One region of the Streptomyces sp. NPDC001450 genome, then DNA from elsewhere that is predicted to be linked to it. Evidence: riboswitches for the same ligand, from Rfam matches in the RefSeq annotation. Region 1 holds a riboswitch; the other holds the start of a gene.
The links. A riboswitch is a leader RNA that binds a small molecule or an ion and turns the genes downstream of it on or off. The one in region 1 is predicted to bind cyclic di-AMP.
Positions count from the first base shown of each region.

Region 2: it holds a riboswitch for cyclic di-AMP, as region 1 does, so the genes downstream of both, ACWC5O_RS02095 (hypothetical protein) here and ACWC5O_RS04280 (peptidoglycan DD-metalloendopeptidase family protein) in region 1, are expected to answer to the same signal.

Region 1 covers NZ_JBSFHY010000003.1:169,162-172,245, forward strand. Annotated here, with positions in the region: gene ACWC5O_RS04275 (SGNH/GDSL hydrolase family protein) at 1-242, opposite strand, end outside; gene ACWC5O_RS04280 (peptidoglycan DD-metalloendopeptidase family protein) at 499-1,416, opposite strand; cyclic di-AMP (ydaO/yuaA leader) riboswitch at 1,421-1,583, opposite strand; gene ACWC5O_RS04285 (alpha-galactosidase) at 1,887-3,084, opposite strand, start outside.
Region 2 covers NZ_JBSFHY010000002.1:54,838-57,921, reverse strand. Annotated here, with positions in the region: gene ACWC5O_RS02100 (DUF1996 domain-containing protein) at 1-1,468, opposite strand, end outside; cyclic di-AMP (ydaO/yuaA leader) riboswitch at 1,800-1,971, shown strand; partial or broken gene ACWC5O_RS02095 (hypothetical protein) at 1,982-3,084, shown strand, end outside.

The sequences.
Region 1 (3,084 bases):
CCCGCGCAGAAGGACACGAGGTCCGGGGCCAGTTCGACGGCCTTCGGGAGCTGGTCCGCCATGATCTGGTCGAGCAGCTTTCCGCGCACGGCCAGGTTGGTGTACGCGAAGTCGCCCTCGGGACGCCGGTCCGCGAGCAGTACCGCGAACCGGTCGGCCCAGCCCACGAACGCCCCGTCGGGGCCGGGGTCGCCCACGCCCTCGGTGAAGCTGTCCCCCACCGCCACGTACGACCCGATCACTGATCTGTTGTCATTCTTCGAATCGTCTGCCACGTCGGACCATGATTCACCTTCGGATGTGACCTACGCGACCGTAGGCAGGGGTTGACGAACGGTGAGATGAGACACCCTTAAATCATTTGCCAATCCAGGAATAGCGCCCCGGTCGGACGCGTTGACGTGCGCACACGCCGAAGGCCGGACCCCGGGACGGGGTCCGGCCCTCGGCGGCTGTCAGGCAGGTGATTCTCGAGAGTGGGTCCCGGTGCCGGGAGCCTCAGACGGCGACGCCGTGGGAGCGGAGGTAGCCGACCGGGTCGATGTCCGAGCCGTAGTTCGGCGTGGTGCGGATCTCGAAGTGCAGGTGCGGGCCGGTCACGTTGCCGGTCGCGCCGGAGAGGCCGATCTGCTGGCCCGCGGTCACGGTCTGGCCGGCCGAGACGGAGAGCTGCGAGAGGTGGCCGTACTGGGCGTAGTAGCCGTCGTTCAGCTTGATGACGACCTGGTTGCCGTACGCGCCGCCCCACCCGGCGGAGACGACGGTGCCGGCGGCGACGGCCTTGAGCGGGGTACCGGTCGGCACGACGAAGTCGACGCCGGTGTGGTAGCCGCTGGACCACATGCTGCCGGCCACGTGGTAGCCGGTGCCGATGGTGGCGCCGGCGACCGGGAGGGTGTGGCCGGTGGAGGGCACGGAGGGGGCGGAGGGTGCGGTGGCGGCACCGGAGGCCTGGCCGGACTGGGACCGGGACGGGGACGCCGGCGCCGGGGCGGAGGGCTCGGTGTGCGCCTGGGCGGCCTTCGCGCCGAGCGACAGCTTCAGACCCGGGTGGATAAGCGAGGGGTCCTGACCGACGGCCTGCCGGTTGTCGTCGTAGAGCCGCTGCCAGCCGCCGCTGACGTGCTGCGCGCCGGCGATCTTCGCAAGCCAGTCGCCGGACTTCACCGTGTAGGTACGCACACCCGAATTCTGCTGTGCGGCCGCCTTCTTCACAGCCGCCTTCTTCACGGCCGCCTTTTCCACGGCCGGAAGGGACAGCACGGCCTTTCCGGGAACGGACTGCGTGGTGGCGGCGTGCGCTCCGGTGGCCCCGAGGAGCGGCAGGGCCAGCGCGGCGCCACCGGTTCCGGCGACTGCGATCGAGCGGGTGAAACGCGGGGTCTTGGGACGGCGGTGCTTACCCTTCGCGGGCATGGCGCATTCCTCTCCGGCGCCTGCGAGGTGAGCTGACGGGTTCGGGCTGGAGCTGCCCGGCCGCGTGGTGCGCGGCTGCACCCCAGCCTGTCTCGGAGACCGGGACAGGCAGTCGTACCTGGCGGGTCCCCCGCTCCTGCCGAACACGGGTGAAGTGTGTGGGGACTCCGGGCGGCGGCAGGATTCGGCGTTCCGTCCGGATTGGTGGCGAACGTAAGCGAGCAAGACGCACCCGGACAAGCAGCTGGTTCCAGACGTCGGGGATTCAAGTGATCGAATTCGGGAATTCACGGTCACTTTCCGTGAATCCCCGAATCCTCCCCCTTTTCAATTGCCTTCGCCTTTATGGGGATTACGTGAACATGACGCACGACGCACGGTGACGAATATGACGCTCCTCACGCGCCGGCTCCACACGCTCCCTCACTCCAGACCGAGTTGGAACGAAGGTGCCAATTCGGACAGACAGCTCAGATGCGGCACAGTCGGAGAACCGTCGCATCCAGGTCACCCTTCAGTCCGGTGCGCAGCCCGTGGTGCAGCAGGACCGCCCCTCGGTGCACTTCGCCCGTTTCGCGGCATTCGTACGACGCCGTCGGGTCGAGTCCGCGCAGCCGCAGCGCCGGCACCGGCTCGCCGTAGCGCTGCGCCTGGAGGCAGGCGAGGACCACGGCCGCGTCCCCGAGGACGTACTGGACGGCGCTCAGGCCGCCCGTCGGGGGCCGCAGCCGGTACTGGTCGCCGCGCTGGACGACCGGGCGGATCTCCTTGTAGAGCTCCACCCACCGGTGGGCCTCGGCCAGTTCCTCCCCGGTCCACTCGGTGAGGTCGCCACCGACGCCGAGCACCCCGGCCATCGAGCTGACGAAACGGAACCGCAGCGAGCTCTCCCGTCCGTTGAGCTGGGTGTTCGGGCTGTCGGTGACCCAGGCGGCCATGACCCGCGCCGGATGGATCTGGCTGAAGCCGTGCTGGATGGCGAGCCGGTCGAGCGGGTCGGTGTTGTCGGAGGTCCACACCTGGTCGGTGCGGCTCATCACGCCGAGGTCGATCCGCCCGCCGCCGCCCGAGCAGGACTCGAAGGCGACCGAGGGATGGGCTGCGCGCAGCCGGTCCAGCAGGGCGTACAGGGCGCGGACGTGGTCGACCCACAGGCGCTGCGGGTACGGCTCCCCGGGCCAGCCGGCGTCGGTGAAGCAGCGGTTGAAGTCCCACTTCACGTAGTCGACCGGGGCGCTCGACAGGAGGGTGTCCAGCTGCCCCCAGAGGTACTCCTGGACGTCTTCGCGGGCGAGGTTGAGGACGAGCTGGTTGCGCAGTTCCGTCCGCTTACGTCCCGGTTGGTACTGCACCCAGTCGGGGTGGGCTCGGTAGAGGTCGCTGTCGGGGTTGACCATCTCGGGCTCGACCCAGATACCGAACTGCATACCGAGGTCGTGCACCTGGTCGGCGAGGGGCTTGAGGCCGTGCGGGAAGCGGTCGGGGTTGGGCGTCCAGTCGCCGAGGCCGGCCCGGTCACTGGTGCGGGCACCGAACCAGCCGTCGTCCACGACGAACAGCTCGACGCCGATCTCGGCGGCCCGGCGGGCGAGGGCGGTCTGCTGCTCCTCGGAGATGTCGAAGGTGGTCGCCTCCCAGGAGTTGAACAGCACCGGCCGGTCCCGCTCC
Region 2 (3,084 bases), on a different contig from region 1:
GGGCCGTGGTGGCACCGGAGTCGTCACCGCCGCGAGGTCCGCAGGTCCGGCCGGAGTTGATGCAGTCGACCATCTCGCGCATCAGGTCCTCGTCGAAGACGTTGATGAAGTCGCCGTGGTCGGTGACCGGCTTGTGCAGTTGCTCGGGGAAGGAGTCCACCGCGAAGAGCGGCACCGTCCGCCCGCCGTCGTTCAGGCTCGGCGCGGCGACGTCGTAGACGATGCGCTGGACCAGCTGCGGGATCGCCCGGAAGCCCTCGGGGCAGGCGCCGTCGGGGCCGGCGAAGGCCACGTGGGTGCGGTGGTTGGCGCTGTCGATGTTGCGGCCGTCCCAGCAGCTCTGGAAGTGGAAGGTGCGCACCACGTCGCTGCCGGACGGACACAGCGGGTACTTGTCCTTCAGCTGCCGGTCCTCGAAACCGGTGCAGCTCCACGAGGCGTTCGCGTTGGCGGGGCCGTTGACGAAGGCCTTCGCGTCGCCGGTGATGATGCGCAGCAGGCGCGGCATCTCGGTGACCTTGCCGCGCGGGTTGCCCACGAAGGTCAGTGTCACCTGCTTGGCCGTGACGATCTGGCCCGCGTTGCCCTCGGTACCACCGCCCGGGGCACCGGCGTCCCGTTCCTGCTTGCCGTTCTGCAGCCGCAGCACCGGCCAGTAGTACGTGGACTTGTCGCCCTGGTCCACGCAGCTGGTCTCGGCGCTGGCCAGGTCCTCGTCGCTGGCGAAGGCGTTGTTGGACTGGTTGCCGATGTAGTCGTGGAAGTGGTGGGCGCCGTTGGAGACGCCGGGCGCGACGATCACGTTGTCGGAGTTGAACAGGCCGCCTGCGTTGACACCGCACTCGGAGGTGAAGGTGCCGCGCGAGGCGTCGGCCTGCTGGGGCGGGTTCGGCACGTTCGGCTGTACGGAGGTGATGTCCGCGTAGTCGGAGGCGACGGGGCCGTTGCCGCCCTGGCCGGCGCCGTTCTGGCCCTGGCCGGAACCCTGTTGGGCTCCGTCGCTCGGGGTGGCGCTGCTCTGGCCGGCGTCGCCCGTGTCGCCGCCCGCGCCGTCCTGGCCGGGGCGCAGGGTGCAGGCGGCCAGGGATTCCAGTCCTTCCGGCCGGTCCCCCACCTGGTCGATGGCGACGGCGATCCGCTCGATCGTGGCCGACCGCTTCTCCTTCAGCGGGTTCATGATGGGGTCGTCCGCGGCCGAAGGGTCCTGGCGGACGGACTCGGCCGACGCCTGGAGCTGCTGGTACGCGGCCGCGATCTGCTGGTCCAGCTGGGCGAGTTCGCGGTCGACGGCCTCGCGGGCGCCGTCCGGCACCGTCGTCAGCCGGCTGCCGACGTCCGGACAGTCGATCGTGGCCATGCCCGCGGAGCGGACCTGCCCCGTCGCGTCGGGGCCGCTGTCCCCGCCCCATGTGCCCTCGGAGGCCGAGGCGTAGACATTCGCCGCGACGAGCCCGCCTCCGCCCAGCATCAGGGCGACCGCTGCGAAGGTCGCGCGTCGTGCACGGGTCGGGCGTCTGCGCGTGTTGCGTCCCACGGAAGTACCTCTGAGTCTGTCGAGCGGCTCGGCATGGAAATCCCCCGCCCCATACGGATCCGGGCGCCCGAGTGTTCAGGCGTCCCGAGAATTCATCAGAATCTCATAGGCACCGCGCCACCCAGGGGGTGCCTCGTCTCGAACGGCAAGACGAACATCACATATCCGTATCGGACATTGCGCACTTCAACCTTCACACGGGCCACACAAATTGGCTAGGTTGACGACCAGGCCGCACGGCTCCCCCGGCGAACCGCGCCGGGCCGCGTGGCCCCCGCCGAATCCGGTGCACCGTGGAGTGCGGCCGGAGCCGGGGACCCGACCGACTTCGGGGTGAATCGGCCAACGCCCTTGCAGGCGACGGCCGTAGGGCACGCCTTCCGGAACCCACCGCCCGAACCCGACAGCCGGCTCGGTAGGCGGAGCACGGAAGGAGTGCGTCCCTTCATGGCGACGGACAGCCGCGACGAGGTCCGGCAGCGGATCAACTCCCTCTACGACCGGGCCGAGGACGAGACGGGGAACTTCAACGCGACACGGGCCATGGCGGGGGCGACGCGGACTCGTGGTGTTCCGCTGGCCAAGCGGCCGAACCGGCGCTCGGACCCGGCCCTCGACGAGGTGGCCAAGCAGTGGTTCGAAGGGGCGCGGGCCAAGCTCGGCCCGTCCGTACCCGCGGTACTGCCGGCGGACCGGATGCCCGGCCGGCGGGCCGCCCCGGCCCTCCCCGGGGACCGAGGCGACGGCGATCGCCCCGCTCGCGACCGGGAGACACCGGGACGAGGCCTGCCGGAGTTGCCCGCCGGCCCCTCGGGGAGGACGGGTGCCCGTGCGTTGCCGGAGCTGCCGAGCGGGGCCGCCACCGAGCTGACCGCTCGGCCCGTCCCCGAACTGACGAGCCGTGCCCTTCCTGAACTGACCAGCCGGGTCATGGAAGTAGCGGCCGACCGCACCGCTCCGGAGCTCCCCGGCCGAGCCGCGGCCGAGCCGCCGAGCCGGGCCATGCTGGAACCGGCGGGCCGCACCTCGGCGCAGACGACCGCCCTCCCTCTCCCCGCTCTGCCCGCCCCCCCGACGCCCCCGCAGCAGGAGTCCCGGGCACTACCTGCCCCCGGCACCGAGTCCCGGCGACCCGCCCCGGCGGTGTCCAAGGCGGAGAACCGGCGGAAACTCGCCGCGGCACGGGACCTGTTGTCCCGCGGCATCGCCCTGCGCGCCGCGGCTGCCCAGCCCACTCCCGCGCCGGACGCCCTGGGCACCGCAGCGGGTCAGGCACCGCAGCCGGCCGAGGACCAGTGGCGCGCACCGCAGTGGGCGGCACCTGGCGTGTTCCCGGCGCAGGAAGCGGCCACCGCGCTCGGCGTCACCGCGCTTCCTGCCGCCACCGAGCCCTTCAACCGCCCGACCGCGACAGCGCCCCTGACCGACACCGGCTCCTTCGCCGCGCCCTTGCCCTCGGCCCTCCCGACCGACACCGGCTCCTTCGCCGCACCGCTCACCGTCGACACCGGGTCCTTCGCCGTTCCTCTCCCGACCGACACCGGCTCGTT